Regions from separate parts of the Quadrisphaera sp. KR29 genome, predicted to be linked through region 2. Evidence: riboswitches for the same ligand, from Rfam matches in the RefSeq annotation. Region 2 holds a riboswitch; each other region holds the start of a gene.
The links. A riboswitch is a leader RNA that binds a small molecule or an ion and turns the genes downstream of it on or off. The one in region 2 is predicted to bind S-adenosylmethionine.
Positions count from the first base shown of each region.

Region 1 (3,695 bases), on a different contig from region 2:
CGCGGGGTCGCCGACGCCGGCGAAGAAGCCCTTGAGGGTCCCGCGCGAGACGTGCTGGCCGAAGGCCTCCGCGGGCAGCGGGGCGTCGAGGTCGTGCGCGGTGAGGTCGGTCTCCAGGTCGCTGGACCAGTGGCCGGCCACGGCCAGCAGGTCGGCGTCGCTGGGGTCCAGCGACGCCGCGACGACGCGCTCGGCCTCCTCGCGGGAGGCGACCACCTCGGCCTTGACCCAGAAGAGGACGCGCACGTCCTGCGCGCTCCGCCCGGCCTCGCGCGCGGCCTCGTGGACGCGGGCGCGGTGGGCGCGGACGCTGGCGGGGTCCAGCGGTGCGTAGGCCAGCTGGACGTCGGAGTGCGCCCCGGCGTAGGCCAGGCCGCGCGGGGAGCCGCCCGGTGAGACCACCAGCGGCTCCCCCTCCCGGCCGCCGTCGAAGGGCGCGGCGTTGAGGGGGCCGGTGACGTCGAAGTACCGGCCCTCGTGGTGCCGGGCGGCGATGCGGGTGCCGTCGGCGTAGCGCCCCGCGGGCGCGCTGCCGTCGCCGTCCGCGAGCGCGCCGTCCTCCCAGGACCGCCAGAGGTCCTTGACCAGCGAGGTCCACTCCTCGGCACGGTCGTAGGCGGCGTCGTGGTCGAGCGCCGGCGCGCCCACGTGCCGGGCGCTGCCGGTGTCGGTGACCACGTTGAGCCCGAAGCGACCGCCCGAGAGGTGCTGCAGCGTGGCGGCCTGCCGCGCGGCGAGGTAGGGCGGGGTGACACCGGCGTTGACGGTGGGCACCAGGCCGATCCGCGAGGTGGCGGCGAACAGGTAGGGGGCAAGCAGCAGGGGGTCGTGCTTGGGGCCGCCGTAGGCGCCGCGCACCCGCAGCTCCAGGGTGTCCGGGCTGCCCAGGGAGACCGCGTCCTCCATGACCACCAGGTCGACGCCCGCCTGCTCCAGCTCGCGCACGGCCTGCTGGTAGACCTCCGGGCGCCGCCAGTCCCACCCCCACGCCCAGTCCGGGCGCCCCCAGCCCTGCGGGCCGAAGCCGCGCGAGAAGAAGTACCCGACGTGCTGCAGGCGGCTCACGCGGCACCGTCCTGCGCAGCGCCCTCGAGGCTGTCGGCGTGGGGGGTCACCAGCTCGGCCGCCACGAGCGCGCGGCGCAGGTCGGCCTGCAGGTCCTCGACGTCCTCGATGCCCACCGACAGGCGCACGGTGCCGGGGTGCACGCCGGCGCGCTCGCGCTGGGCCGGCGTGCGGTGGGCGTGGGTGGTGGAGGCCGGGTGCACCACCAGGGAGCGCACGTCGCCCAGGTGGGTCATGTGGCTGAACAGCTGCAGCGACTCGATGAAGCGCCGGGCCGCCGGCGCTCCCCCGCGCAGCGTCACCGCCAGCACCGACCCCGAGCCGCGGGGCAGGTAGCGGCGGGCGCGCAGGTGCGAGGGGCTGGAGGCCAGGCTGGCGTGGTCGACCCCGGCGACGGCCGGGTGGCGCTCCAGCCAGCTGGCCAGCAGCGCGGCGCTCCGGCAGTGCTGCGCCACCCGCAGCGACAGCGTCTCCACCCCCTGCTGCACGAGGAAGGCGTTGAAGGGGGACAGGACGGGGCCGAAGCGCGCCGCGACCGCGTGGCGCGCGTGCTCGGCGTAGGCGCGCTCCCCGTGCAGGTCCAGCCAGCTGCGCCCGCCGAGCACCGCGCTGGGCTCGGCCAGCTGCGGGAACAGGAGGTCCCCGCCGGGGGCGCGCCCCTGCCACGGGAAGCCGGTGCCGACGACGACGACCCCGCCGAGCGCCGTGCCGTGGCCGGAGAGGAACTTGCTGGCCGAGTGCACCACCACGTCGGCGCCGTGCTCGAGGGGGCGCAGGAGGTAGGGGGTGGCCAGGGTGTTGTCCACGACGAGCGGCACGCCGTGGGCGTGGGCGACCCCGGACACCGCGGCGACGTCGAGCACCTCGTTGCGGGGGTTGGACAGCGACTCCGCGAACAGCACCCGCGTGGTCGGGCGCAGCAGGCGGCGCCAGGCGGCCGGGTCGGCGTGGTCGTGCACGAAGTCGACCTCGATGCCGAACCGGGCGAAGTTCTCCTCGAACAGGCCGCGCGAGCCCTCGTAGAGGTGGTCGGAGGCCAGCAGGTGGTCACCGGCCTGCAGCAGGCCCAGCAGCGCCGTGGTGATGGCGGCCTGGCCGGACCCCACCACGAGGGCCTCGGTCCCGCCCTCCAGCGCCGCGAGGCGCCGCTCGAGGGCGGCGGTCGTGGGGTTGGCGACCCGGGAGTAGACGAAGCCGTCCTCCTCGCCCGAGAAGCGAGCGGCAGCGGAGGCGGAGTCCTCGAAGCGGAAGCCGGCGGAGACGTGGATCGGCGCCACGCGGTCCCCGTGACCGCCGGGCACCCCGGCGTCACCGGCGTGCACCTGCTGCGTGGTGAAGCCGTAGGGGCGGGGGCGCACCACCGGCGGGGCCACCGCGGGCTGGACGGGACGGACGGGCTGGGGCAGGGACGGGAGGGCGGTCTGGGCGGACATGGGGGACCTCTCGGGCGCGCCGCTGCTGGCGGCGCCGCGGCCGGCCCGTCGTCGGGCGGCGCGGGGGGCGGTGGGGGCTGGCGGGGCGCTGGTCAGCGCCGACAGCCGCCACCAGCGGTGGGGGCGAGGTCGATGTGCAGGCGCCGCGTGAGGACGCCGGGGAGAGCGGGGGCGGGTCGGGACGTGCGCACGGTGTCCTCCATCGGCCGTGGCGGGAGCACCTGACGCCGTCCGGGGACTGCGCTGGTTGCTGCGGCGTCGACGAGCCACGTCTCTCGGCCGCTCTGGATGGTCGCGACGACGGTAGGGGCGGCGCGCCCCGACCGTCAACAGGGCGCGCCGACGGCCCTCAGCCGAGCGGGGCGCGGTGCCAGGAGCTGCTGTAGGCCAGCCCGCTGCGCTGGAACATCTGCGTCACCGGGCAGCGGCGCTCGGTCTCCGCCTGGAAGGTCTCGAAGACCTCCTCGGAGGCGTCGGTCTGCACCGTCACCTGGACGGTGACGCGCTCGAAGTTGGCGTTGCCCTCGGCCCCGCCGGCGATGACGGAGGGGTCCAGGTCGCCCTGGATGCGGAAGGACCAGGTGCCCACGGCGATGCCCAGGCCGGAGGCGACCAGGCTGCCGGTGACCTGGTTGCAGCTGGTCAGGGCTCCCAGCAGGTAGCTCAGGGGGCTGGGGGCGGCGTCCTGCCCGCCGAAGGAGGGGTAGGTGTCGGCGGTGAAGACGTGCTCGTGCTCACCGGCGACCACCAGGCGCTGGGCCACACCGGTGCCCTCGGCGTCGAGGACGAAGGGCACGGTCTGCTTGACGGGCATGGCGAGAGGATACCTGTCGCGCACGACGGGTCAAGGACGACCGACCGCTCGGTGAGCGCTCAGGGCCCGCGCGGCGCGCGCCGCCGGCGCGCCGCAGGATGACCCGGTGAGCACTCCCCTGCCCCAGCCCCTGCTCGACCTCCTGCGCCACCCCTCGCCGTGCTTCGTGGCCACGCTCATGCCCGACGGCTCCCCCCAGCTGACCCAGACCTGGGTCAGCACCGACGGGGAGCACGTCATCATCAACGTCGTCGACGGGATGCAGAAGGCCCGCAACGTCGCCCGCGACCCGCGCGTCGCGGTCAACGTCGTCGACCCCGACGACCCGTTCCGCTTCTTCCAGGTGCGCGGCCGGGTGGTCCGGGCCACCACCGAGGGCGGGC
Region 1 is NZ_JBQXXG010000012.1:10,841-14,535, reverse strand. Features, by position in the region: gene ACUN9U_RS12005 (LLM class flavin-dependent oxidoreductase) at 1-1,065, opposite strand, end outside; gene ACUN9U_RS12000 (O-acetylhomoserine aminocarboxypropyltransferase/cysteine synthase family protein) at 1,062-2,498, opposite strand; SAM riboswitch class I at 2,695-2,793, opposite strand; gene ACUN9U_RS11995 (OsmC family protein) at 2,848-3,312, opposite strand; gene ACUN9U_RS11990 (TIGR03618 family F420-dependent PPOX class oxidoreductase) at 3,419-3,695, shown strand, end outside.
Region 1: it holds a riboswitch for S-adenosylmethionine, as region 2 does, so the genes downstream of both, ACUN9U_RS12000 (O-acetylhomoserine aminocarboxypropyltransferase/cysteine synthase family protein) here and ACUN9U_RS09885 (hypothetical protein) in region 2, are expected to answer to the same signal.

Region 2 (3,695 bases):
CCGGGCCAGCCCCGCGCGGGCGTCGGCGCTCGCGGCGAGCTCGTGCACGTGGGCCAGCAGCTGCGCCGTGAAGCGCTCGGCGGTGTCCACCGAGCCCTCGAGGGCGGCGCGGAAGAGGGCGGGCTTGTCGGGGTAGAGGTTGAAGACCGTCCGCTTGGCCAGGCCGGCCCGGGCGGCGACCTGCTCGACCGTCGTCGCGTCGTAGCCGCGCTCCAGGAAGCAGGCCGTCGCCGCCGCCAGGACGCGCTGGCGCGAGCGCGCGGCGCGGGGGTCCTCGCGACTGCCGCCGTCGTCGTCCTCGGTCACAGCCGCCACGACGTCCCTCCGGGCGGGGTGCTGGGAACGAGGTCCCGCCGGCGCTACCGTACGACCAGCGCTCTTGCACCCACCGGTGCACCAGAGCGGTGGGCTCGGACGGAGGGCGGTGGTGGCCGTGGCGCAGGGGGAGCTGGACGGGTCGGCGGCGGTGACGCGGAGCCTGCTGGGCTGGGGCGTCGTCGCAGGTCCGTTCTACGTGGTGGTCGGGCTGGTGCTCGCGCTGACGCGGCCCGGCTTCGAGCTGCCGCACCACGCTCTGTCGCTGCTCATGCTCGGTGAGCACGGCTGGCTGCAGCGCACCAACCTCGTGCTCACGGGGCTGATGGTCCTGGCCGCGGCGCTGGGCGCCGCGCGCGCCCTGCGCGACGGCCGCGGGCTGGCGATCGCGGCGACGACGGGCGTGTACGGGCTGTGCCTGCTCGCCAGCGCCGTCGCGCTGCCCGACCCGGTCGCCGGCTTCCCGCCCGGCTCGACCTCCGGCACCGTCAGCACCCACGGGCTGCTGCACATCGTCGTCGGCGCGCTCGGCTTCCTCGCGCTGGCGGTCGGCGCCTTCGCCGAGGCCCGCTGGCGGGCCGGGCTGGGGGAGCGCGGTGCGGCGCGGCGCTCGCGGCTCCTGGGGGCGCTGGTGCTCGCCGGGTTCCTCGCCGGGGCCGCCCTCGCCCAGCAGGTGGCCGGCACGGTGCTGCTGTGGGTGGCGGTGCTGGCCGGCTTCGCGTGGCTGGCGCTGGCCTGCGCGCGCCTCTACGTGCACGTGCCGCACCCGCTCCACGCCCGCCGCACGGCCGGGGTCGGCTGACGCGAGGGCCGGGGCGCGCTGCTCGAGCGGCGCCCGGTCAGGCGGTGGCGGAGCGCGCCTGCCGACCGGGCCTCGCGCCGGACCCGGTGGCGAGCGGCCCCGTGCCCGCGCGCGGCGTCGCGGCCTTCCACGCCGAGAGGGCCTCGGCCAGCGTCGCCCGCGCGGCGACCTCGCCCGCGGTGTCCGCTGCGGCGAGGAGCCGCTCGACGGCCGGGTCCGCCCCGACGACGGCCGCGCGCCCGCCCAGCGCCGTGGTGCGGCGCAGGGTGGCGAGCAGCAGGCCGCCGCCGGCGGCGTCGGCGGTGGGGACGGCGGCGAGGTCGACCACCACGTCGGGCGCCACCGCGGCCGCGGAGGCGCCTGCCGCGGCGTCGTCCTGCGGCCTGCGGGGCGACCACGTCCTCAGCAGGGCCTGCTCGAGGGCCGAGCGCAGGTGCGGACCCGCCGAGGCGTCGAGGTCGCCGGTGAGCGTCATGACCACCAGGGCGCCTGCGCCCGCGGCGCGCTGGTGCACCTCCACGGCCACCCGCAGCGGCGACCGGCCTGGCGGGGCGAGCGCACCGGCCGCCGCTGCGCCGGGTGCTGGGGGTGCTGGGGGTGCTGGGGGACCGGCGGGTGCGGTGGTGCCGGGGCGGAGGACGGTCAGGGCCATCGGGCGCCTCCTCGTCGTGCGCACTGTGCCTGAGGTGTCACTCAAAGTAGCCACATCGGGTGACACCTGGCAAGGGCGCAGCCGTCGGCCGCGGGGCCGCTGCGGCCGGTGGCCGGGTGCCGCCCGACGTCCCCGCGGCTAGCCTCGACGCGTGGACCTCGGGCTGTCAGGTCGTGCGGTGCTGGTGGTCGGAGGCGGTGGCCTCATCGGCCGCGCCGTGGTCGGGCGGCTGCGCGAGGAGGGCGCCACCGCCGTGGTGGCCTCCCGGTCCACCGAGCCCGACGCCACCGGCACCCGGCTGCGGCTGGACGCCCGCGACGACGCCTCGGCCACGGCCGCCGTCGAGGCGGTCCTGGCCCACCACGGCCGCCTGGACGGTCTCGTGGTCACCGCGGCCCCGAGCGCGCAGACCCTCGACGCCACCCGCAACGACGACCCCGCCCAGGTGCTGGAGGCCTTCGACGCCAAGGCCGTCGTCTTCCTGCGCCTGGCCGCTGCGGCGCTGCCGGTGATGCGGGAGGCGGGCTACGGGCGCGTGGTGGGCATCAGCGGCCAGAACGCCTTCCTCACCGGCGGCACCACCGGTGCCGTCCGCAACGCCGCGCTCATCGTCACGGCGAAGAACCTCGCCGACGCCGTCGCCGGCAGCGGCGTCACGGTCAACACCGTCAGCCCCGGCACCGTGACCCCGACCCCGGCCGCCGAGGTGCAGCCGGGCCGCGGCGGGGAGTCCAGCCCCGACCAGGTCGCCGACCTCGTGGCCTTCCTGCTGTCCCCGCGCGCCGCGGCCATCTCGGGGGAGTCCATCGCCACCGGTCACCGCGTGCGCGGCGTCGTCACCTTCTGAGGCCCCTCCTCTCCCACGACGACGCGGACCGGCTCCGCGAGCGCAGGGTGCCCGGTGTTGACGGCGCCGCGTCCAGCAGCCACGCTGGTCCCGATCCACAGCACCGCCTGAACCACCCGAACCACCCGCTCCACAGGTCATGAGCGTCAGCGACAAGCCCTGGCTGGCTGACCGGCAACCCTCGCTCCGCGGCGGGGTGCCCCAGGTGACGACCCGACCGGACCCACCCGTCCGGTAAGCGCGATGCCCCTCCCGGGGCGGAAGAGGTCCCCCGATGTCCACGCTGCACCTCGCCCTCGCCCTCGGCGGCCCTCGACCGGGCCCGTCGACCAGCTGGTCGCACCTCGTGCGCGAGGCCGAGGCCGGCCTGCTCGACCTCGTGACGCTCGAGGGCGCCGGGGCCGGCGCGGACGAGCTCGGGGACGTGGCCCTGGCGACCCGGCTCGCTGCGGGCACGCGCTCCATCGGCCTGCTGCCCACCGTCCACGCCGGGCGCAGCGAGCCGTCGGCCATCGCCCGCGCGGTGGAGGCCCTCGACGCCGCCTCCGGAGGCCGCGCGGGCGTCCACCTGCGGGTGCCGGTGCCCGCTGACGAGCACGGCTGGGTCCAGGCGGTGCGCCGCCACTCCTCGAGCGGTCCCGGTGCTGTCGTGGCGCTGCCCGGACGTCCGGGGCGCGGGCCCCGTGCCCTGCCCGCGGGTGCCGCCGACCTCGCCTTCGTCGCGCCCCGCACCACCGTCGACGCCCAGCAGCTGGTCGCGGCGGCCCGCGCCGCCGGGGCACCCCCGCTCCTGCTCGGAGACCTGGTCGTGGTGGTCGACGAGAGCGCGGAGCGCGCCCGGGCGCGCTGGGAGCGCTCCGCCGGTGAGCTGCCCGGCACCGCGCCCGAGGGCACCCGCGTCTTCTGCGGCACCCCGGCCCAGCTGGCCGACCTGGCCCAGGGGTGGCGCGCCGCCGGGCTGGCGGGCCTGCGGCTGCACCCGGCTGACCCGGCCGTGGACGTCCTCGCCGCCACCCGCGCCCTGGTGCCCGAGCTGCAGCGGCGCGGCGCGTTCCGCCGCGCGTACAGCGGTGCGGGCC
Region 2 is NZ_JBQXXG010000009.1:11,410-15,104, forward strand. Features, by position in the region: gene ACUN9U_RS09865 (TetR/AcrR family transcriptional regulator) at 1-315, opposite strand, end outside; gene ACUN9U_RS09870 (DUF998 domain-containing protein) at 428-1,117, shown strand; gene ACUN9U_RS09875 (STAS domain-containing protein) at 1,155-1,769, opposite strand; gene ACUN9U_RS09880 (SDR family oxidoreductase) at 1,921-2,616, shown strand; SAM riboswitch class IV at 2,752-2,863, shown strand; gene ACUN9U_RS09885 (hypothetical protein) at 2,891-3,695, shown strand, end outside.

Region 3 (3,695 bases), on a different contig from region 2:
CTGCTCGCGCGGCCGCCTGCTCCTCATGGCCGCCGCGGCGGTGTACGTGGCCTCCCCGGCGGACCTGCTCCCCGAGGGCCTGCTGGGGCCCGTGGGGCTCGCCGACGACGCCGCCGTCCTGGCCTGGCTGGCCGGCGCGCTGCTGGCTGAGGGGGAGTCCTTCCTGGTGTGGGAGGCCTCCCAGGCCCGCCCAAGGGCCGCAGCCAGCGCGGGACGCGGGGGCCGTGGGGGCCGCCGGAGCCGGCCGGCCGTCGTCCCCGGCGACGTCATCGGCTGACACCGGGGCCGCCGCGACGACGGCGCAGCGCCGACCCGGCGGGGTGCCCCGTCGACAGGTCCGCGTCCTCCGCCCACAGGCAGGAGCACGGCCGGTCGGGGGTCGCGGTCGTCCACAGGAGCCGTCCGCGGCCGGGACCTGCGGCTCCCGCGGGCCAGCGTGTCCCCGTGGAGCAGGCAGGGACCAGCAGAGACCGGCACAGCGCAGGCGGCGACCGCACCAGCGCCAGCGGCGGAGGCGGCGAGACCGTCATCCGCAGCAGCAGCCCGCTGGAGGTGCTCGCCCTGGCCGAGCACACCCTGGGCTTCAGGCCCCGGGAGAGCCTCGTGGTCGTCTCGCTGCGGCCCCCGCGGTGGCGCACCGGGGTCGTCGGCCGGGTCGACGTCGAGGCCGCCGACGACCGCGAGCTGGTCGGCCAGCTGGTCCAGCACCTGGTCGCCGACGGCGCGGCGCGCTGCTTCCTGGCGCTGGTCACCGACGCCGGGGAGCCCCCTGCCGGGCGCCCGCCCCGCCGCGGCCGGGCGGTGGTGCCCGCCCCGCGCCGGGCCCGCGAGGACCGCGGCGCGCCCGCCCCGCTGGCCGGCCTGCTGCGGCTGCCGGGGTCCGCGCGCGCCGAGCTGGTGTGCGCCGCGCTGGCCGCCGCCGGCGTCGAGCCGGAGCCGTGGCTGGTGCACCGGGGACGGCTGTACTCCTACGCCTGCGACCGGTCCTGCTGCCCCGCCTCGGGACGGTCCCTGCAGGGCAGGGAGGCCACGCAGGTGGCGGCGGAGATGGTGCTGGCGGGCAGGGTCCTCCCCGCTGACCGCGAGAGCTGGGAGCTGGGGCTGCGCCGCTCGGTGGCCGCCGTCCCGCCCGCAGCCGGCGCAGGCGCCGGCGGCTCGGGCGGCTCGGGCGGTCAGGGCGGCCCGGGCAGCGCCGCGGACGTGGCCGCCGTCGGCGCCGCCCTGGCCTCCCGCGCCCGCCGCAGGCCACCTGCCGAGCGCGACGTGCTGCGCGACTGGCGCGACCTGCTCACCGCGCAGTCCCGCCGCGACGGCGCGGGCCTGCGGCTGGCCCCCGCGGAGGTCGCGGTGCTGCTGGCCGCGCTGCGCCGGCTGCCGCTGCGCGACCAGCTGCTCGCGGTGGCCGTCCCGCAGGCGCTGCCCGAGCTCGCCGGTGCGCTGGCGCCCGCGGCGGACCCCGGCGCCGCGCTCGCGGTGCTCCAGCAGCTGGCCCGCCGGGCTCCGGCGCGCTGGCGGGCCGCGGCGACCGGCTGCGCCGCCTACGTGGCCTGGTGCACCGGGGCGTCACCGGCGGCGGGCGTGTGGGCGCAGGCGGCGCTCGAGCTGGACCCCGCCCACTCCCTGTCCGCGCTGGTGCTGCAGGCGGTCAGCGTGGGCCTGCCCCCACCGGGCCGGGAGCCGGCGCTGGGGCCGGCAGGAGGGCCGGACGGGCGGTGGTGAGCTGCCGGGGCACCCAGAGGCGTCCACATGCTGAGACGAGGTGGAGGCCCGCTGCGGGCCTGCCTATCCTCCGAGCAGGTCATGAGCGCCAGCGCGAAGCCCCGGCTCGCTGGCCGGCAACCCCCGCCCGCGGTGGGGTGCCCCGGGTGATGACCCGGTCGCTCCCCGTCCGGGGCTGCGGCAAGCGCGGGCCACGGCCCGGCGGACCGCTGGGCCGCCGCGCCCTGGCCCTGAGGTCGGGGAGACTCCTGTGAACGACGGCTGGTCCTTCGAGACGAAGCAGATCCACGCCGGCCAGACGGCCGACAGCGCCACCGGCGCGCGGGCGCTGCCGATCTACTCCACCACGTCGTACGTCTTCGACGACGCCGCGGACGCCGCGGACCTGTTCGCCCTGAAGAAGTTCGGCAACATCTACACCCGGATCATGAACCCGACCACCGACGTGGTCGAGCAGCGCGTCAACGCCCTCGAGGGCGGCGTGGGCGCGCTGGCGGTCTCCTCGGGGCAGGCCGCCGAGACCCTCGCGCTGCTCAACGTCGCCGAGGCCGGCGACCACGTGGTGGCCAGCGCGGCCCTGTACGGCGGCACCTACAACCTCCTGAAGCGGAGCCTGCCCAAGCTGGGCGTCCAGGTGACCTTCGTGGAGGACCCCGACGACCTGGAGGCCTGGCGGGCCGCGGCCACGCCGCGGACGAAGGCGTTCTTCGCGGAGACGGTCTCCAACCCCCGCTCGCACGTGCTCGACATCGCGGGCGTCTCCGGCGTCGCGCACGAGGTGGGCGTGCCGCTCGTCGTCGACAACACCGTGGCCACCCCGTACCTGCTGCGCCCGCTCGAGCACGGCGCCGACGTCGTGGTGCACTCGGCGACGAAGTACCTCGGCGGCCACGGCACGGCCATCGCCGGCGTCATCGTCGACGGCGGGCGCTTCGACTACGGCCAGGGCGAGCGGTTCCCCGGCTTCACCACCCCCGACGACAGCTACAACGGCCTCGTCTACGCCCGCGACCTCGGGGTCGGCAGCCCCCTGGGGGCCAACCTGTCCTACGTCCTCAAGGCGCGTGTGCAGCTGCTGCGCGACCTCGGCGCGTCGCTGGCCCCCTTCAACAGCTTCCTCATCGCCCAGGGCCTGGAGACCCTCAGCCTGCGCATGGAGCGGCACGTGGCCAACGCCACCCGCGTGGCGCACTGGCTCGAGGAGCGCCCGGAGGTGCTCTCGGTCTCCTACGCCGGCCTGCCCTCCAGCCCCTGGTACGAGCGGGCCCAGCGGCTGCTGCCGCGCGGCGTCGGCGCGGTGGTCGCCTTCGAGATCGACGGCGGCGCCGAGGCCGGGCGCCGGTTCGTGGAGGGCCTGTCGCTGCACAGCCACGTCGCCAACATCGGCGACGTGCGCAGCCTGGTCATCCACCCCGCCTCGACCACGCACAGCCAGCTCGACGCCGAGCAGCAGCGCGCCGCCGGGGTGACCCCGGGCCTGGTGCGCCTCGCCGTCGGGCTGGAGGGCGTCGAGGACGTCCTGGCCGACCTCGAGGCCGGCTTCACCGCGGCCAAGGGCGCATGAGCGGCGCCGCCCGCGGGCAGGTCCCCGCCCCACCCGGCCCCGCGCTGCCCCCGGTCTCCGGCGGGTGGCGCGAGGGCGACCCCGTCGGCGACCGCCGGTTCGCCGACCTGGGGCCGCTCGCGCTGGAGGCCGGAGGCTCCCTGCCCGCGGTGCGGCTGGCCTACGAGACCTGGGGGCGCCTGAGCCCCGAGCGCGACAACGCCGTGCTGGTCTGCCACGCCCTGACCGCCGACAGCCACGTCGTGGGGCCGGCCGGTCCCGGCCACCCCACGCCCGGCTGGTGGTCGGAGCTGGTCGGGCCGGGCCTGGCGATCGACACCGACAGGTGGTTCGTGGTGGCCCCCAACGTGCTCGGCGGGTGCCAGGGCAGCACCGGCCCCTCCTCGGCGGCGCCCGACGGCCGCCCGTGGGG
Region 3 is NZ_JBQXXG010000007.1:190,263-193,957, reverse strand. Features, by position in the region: gene ACUN9U_RS08895 (DUF1232 domain-containing protein) at 1-277, shown strand, start outside; gene ACUN9U_RS08890 (DUF4192 family protein) at 445-1,719, shown strand; SAM riboswitch class IV at 1,797-1,912, shown strand; gene ACUN9U_RS08885 (bifunctional o-acetylhomoserine/o-acetylserine sulfhydrylase) at 1,970-3,283, shown strand; gene metX (homoserine O-acetyltransferase MetX) at 3,280-3,695, shown strand, end outside.
Region 3: it holds a riboswitch for S-adenosylmethionine, as region 2 does, so the genes downstream of both, ACUN9U_RS08885 (bifunctional o-acetylhomoserine/o-acetylserine sulfhydrylase) here and ACUN9U_RS09885 (hypothetical protein) in region 2, are expected to answer to the same signal.

Region 4 (3,695 bases), on a different contig from region 2:
GGCCGCCGCTGCGGTGCGCCGCGCCCGCGTGCGCCTGCAGGACGTGGTCAGCGCCGCCAGCCAGCGGGTCCGGGCCCGCCTCGGCGGGCTCGAGGAGGAGGCCGAGCAGCTGCGCCGCAGCGCCGCCGAGGAGCTGGAGTCCGCCCGGGCCGAGGCCGTGCGCGTGCTGCGCTCCGCCCGCTCCGAGGCCGACCAGGTGCTCGCTGCGGCGGGTGCGGCCGAGTCCGCCGCCCGGGACCGCTCCCAGCGGCGCGCCGAGGAGGCCGAGCACGGCGCCCGCGCCCTGAGGGCCCGCGTGGCCGAGGAGGTCGCCCGCGCCCAGCGCGAGGGGCAGGACGTGCGCCGCGAGGCCCGCGCCGAGGCCGTCCGCCTGGTGCTGGAGGCCCGCAGCACCGCCGACCGGGAGCGCGCCGACGCGGAGGCGCGGCGCGACCGGCTCGCCGCGGAGGTGGCCGAGCTCACGCGGATGCGCGAGGCGGCGGCTGCCGAGCTCGGCCAGCTGTCGGGCATCATCGAGGCGCTCGCCGCGCGCGGACGCGGTGGCTCCCCGGCGCTGCCGGGGTCGGCCGCGGACCCGTCGGCGAGCGGTCGCCGCGCGTCCCTGCCACGGTAGGGGCCGCCCGTCCCCGGCGGGGCCCGCGCGGCCGCCAGCGGCCGGGGCTGGGTCCACGAGCTCCCCCGGAGGCACCATGGCTGACACCGGCGCGTTCCGCACCGTCCTGCGCGGGTACGACCCCGCGCAGGTCGAGCAGCACGTCCACGACCTGGAGGTCGCCCTCCAGGAGGCCCGCGGGGCCGCGGCCGAGCTGTCCGAGAGGGTGCAGGCCCTCGAGCACCGGCTGACCGAGCGCGCCGCCGAGGACGCCGCCGAGCTGGTGCGCCCCGAGGCCCTCCAGCCCACCTACGCCGACCTGGGCGCCCGCGTGGCGCAGATCCTCGCGCTGTCGGAGGAGGAGGCCGGGGACGTCGTGGCCCGCGCCGAGGCCGAGGCGGGGGCGCTGCGCAGCGAGACGGAGGCGCACGCGCGCCTGGTCCGCCTGGAGGCGGACCGCTACGAGGCCGCGGTGCGCTCCGACGCCGACCTCGAGGCGCAGCGCGTGCTGGCCGACGCCCAGCTGCGCGCCGAGGAGCTGCTCGACGCCGCTGAGCGCGACGCGGCGGCCCGGCGCGAGGAGTCCGAGGCCGCCTGGGAGGACGCCCGCGCCCGCGCGGCGCAGGCCGCCGCCGACTTCGAGCTGGCGCTGGCCACGCGGCGCCACCGCACCGAGGTGGAGTCCTCCGAGCGCGCCCGCGCCCAGGCCGAGGAGCTGGAGCGGGCCGAGCGCCTGGTGGCGCAGGCGCGCGACCGCGCCGACGCCGTGGAGCGGGAGGTGGCGGCCCGCACCGAGGAGCTGCTGGCCTCCGCCCGCGAGGAGGCGGCCGCGCTGGTGGAGCAGGCGCGCGAGCACGCCGACCAGGTGCGGGCGCAGTCCCAGCGCGAGGTGGCGGCGGCCGCCGAGCGCCGCGACAGCATCAACGCCCAGCTGGCCAACGTCCGCCAGATGCTGGCCACCCTGTCCGGCGGCGCCGGCGCCCCCGCGGGATCGGTGCCGGTCACCGGGCTGGAGGACGGCGCCGCGGCGGGCGAGGTGGACCACACCGCCGTGCTCGACCTGCGCGAGGACGAGCCGCAGGCGGCGCCCCGCCGCTGAGCCGCTGGGCTCAGGCCGCCGCGAGGCGGTGGTAGGCCCTGGCGTGGTGGACCAGCGGCGTGCCACCGGCGACCGCGGTGACCTCGGGCCGCACGAGCAGCAGCAGGCTGTCGCCGGCCTCGACCACCGCGTGGACGGGGCCGGCGAGGCGGGCGACCACCCCGCGCAGCTCGGGCAGCCCGGACTCGTCGAAGCCCCACGAGCCGTCCTCGGGGAAGCGGCCGGCGGCCGGCGCGGCGAACCGGCGCGCCAGCTGCTCCTGGTCTGCGGCGAGCAGGTGCACGGCGGCGCGCCGCTCGGCCAGCAGCGCCTCCAGGCTGGAGGAGGTCCGCGAGACGTTGAAGGACAGCAGCGGCGGCGCCACCGACACCGACGCCACGGAGATCGCCGTGAAGCCCACGGGGCGCTCGCCGGCGCGGGTGGTCACGACCCACGCGCTGGAGGCGACGGCGCGGAACGCGCCGGCCAGGTCGACCACGGGTGCAGCGGGAGCGTCGGTGCAGGTCACGGCGGATCTCCTCCATCGGTCCTGGCGGGAGCACCTGCCCTGCGCGGGGCTGGTTGCTGCGGCGTCGACGAGCCAGGTCTCTCGGCCGCTCTGGATGGGCGGGGTCGATGGTCCCCCGGGCCGCCCACCGGTGTCAACGCGGCGCCGGCGCGGGGAGGGCGCGCGGGCGGTCTAGCGTGGCGCCGTGCAGCGCGTGGTCATCGGCGTCGCCGCCCTGGTCCTCACCGGTGCGGTCGGGGGCCTGGCCGGCCTCCTGCTGGCGCCGCGCCGGCGGCGCCCCGCACCCTCCACAGCGGTGCTGCTGGGGGTGGTGCTGGCCTTCGCCGGCGGCTTCGCCGGCTACCTCGCCGGGCCGAAGGGCGCCGGCGGCGCCTTCCTGACCGGGCCGGCCTGGGTGGGCGCCGCGGCGGGAGCGCTGCTGGCCCTGGCCCTGCTGCTCCTGCCGCTGCGGCGCCCGCGCGCCTGACGTGCCGGCCCTCGCCCTGCGCCCGCTGCTGCCGGGCCTGCTGGCGGCGACCGCGGCCACCGCCCTGGCCCTGGCCGTCTCCGCGCTGGTCCCCGGCCTCGGCCCGACCACGGTGGCCGTGGTCCTGGGCCTGCTCGTGGCCAACGCCGGTCTGCAACGCGCTGCCCTGGTCCCCGGAACGGCCTTCGCCAGCCGCCGGCTGCTGCGCACCGCCGTCGTCCTCCTGGGCCTGCAGCTGCCGCTGGGTGCGGTGCTGGCGCTCGGCTGGCAGGGCCTCGCCGTCGTCGTCGCCACCGTCGCGCTGACCTTCGGCGGCACGCTCGCGCTGGGCAGGGCGCTGGGACTGCCCCCGGGGCGGGGCCTGCTGGTCGCGACCGGCTTCGCCGTCTGCGGCGCCTCGGCCATCGCCGCCGTGGAGCCGCTGGCCAGGGCTCGCAAGGAGGACGTCACCACCGCCGTCGCGCTGGTCACCCTGTGCGGCAGCCTGGCGATCCTCGTGCTGCCCCCGCTGGCCGGTCCCCTGGGCCTGGACCCGGTGGCCTTCGGCGCCTGGGTGGGCGCCAGCGTCCACGACGTCGGCCAGGTGGTGGCCACGGCCAGCCGGGTCGACGGCGCGCTGCAGACCGCCGTCGTCGTCAAGCTGGCGCGGGTGGCCCTGCTGGCGCCGCTGGTGGCCGGGGTGGGCCTCGCGGCCCGCCGCGCCGCCCGCCGCGCCCGCACCGGCTCCCGGGCCGGGGAGGGCGGGGAGGGCGTCAGCGCCCGCGTGCCGCTGCTGCCGCTGTTCGTGGTGGGGTTCCTGCTGGCGGTCGCCGTGCGCAGCACCGGCCTGCTGCCCGCGCAGGTGCTGGCGGCGGCGCAGACCGTGCAGACCGTGCTGCTGGTCGCGGCGCTGTACGCCCTGGGCACCGGCATCCGGCTGCGCGCGCTCGCGGCGACCGGGGGGCGCTCGCTGGTGCTCGGCCTGGCCTCCTGGCTGCTCGTGGCCGCGGTGGCCTGGGCGGGGGTGCGCCTGCTGGGGCTGTGAGGCGCC
Region 4 is NZ_JBQXXG010000012.1:33,963-37,657, reverse strand. Features, by position in the region: gene ACUN9U_RS12120 (hypothetical protein) at 1-613, shown strand, start outside; gene ACUN9U_RS12115 (DivIVA domain-containing protein) at 690-1,691, shown strand; gene ACUN9U_RS12110 (flavin reductase family protein) at 1,702-2,199, opposite strand; SAM riboswitch class I at 2,209-2,300, opposite strand; gene ACUN9U_RS12105 (hypothetical protein) at 2,384-2,665, shown strand; gene ACUN9U_RS12100 (YeiH family protein) at 2,667-3,689, shown strand.
Region 4: it holds a riboswitch for S-adenosylmethionine, as region 2 does, so the genes downstream of both, ACUN9U_RS12110 (flavin reductase family protein) here and ACUN9U_RS09885 (hypothetical protein) in region 2, are expected to answer to the same signal.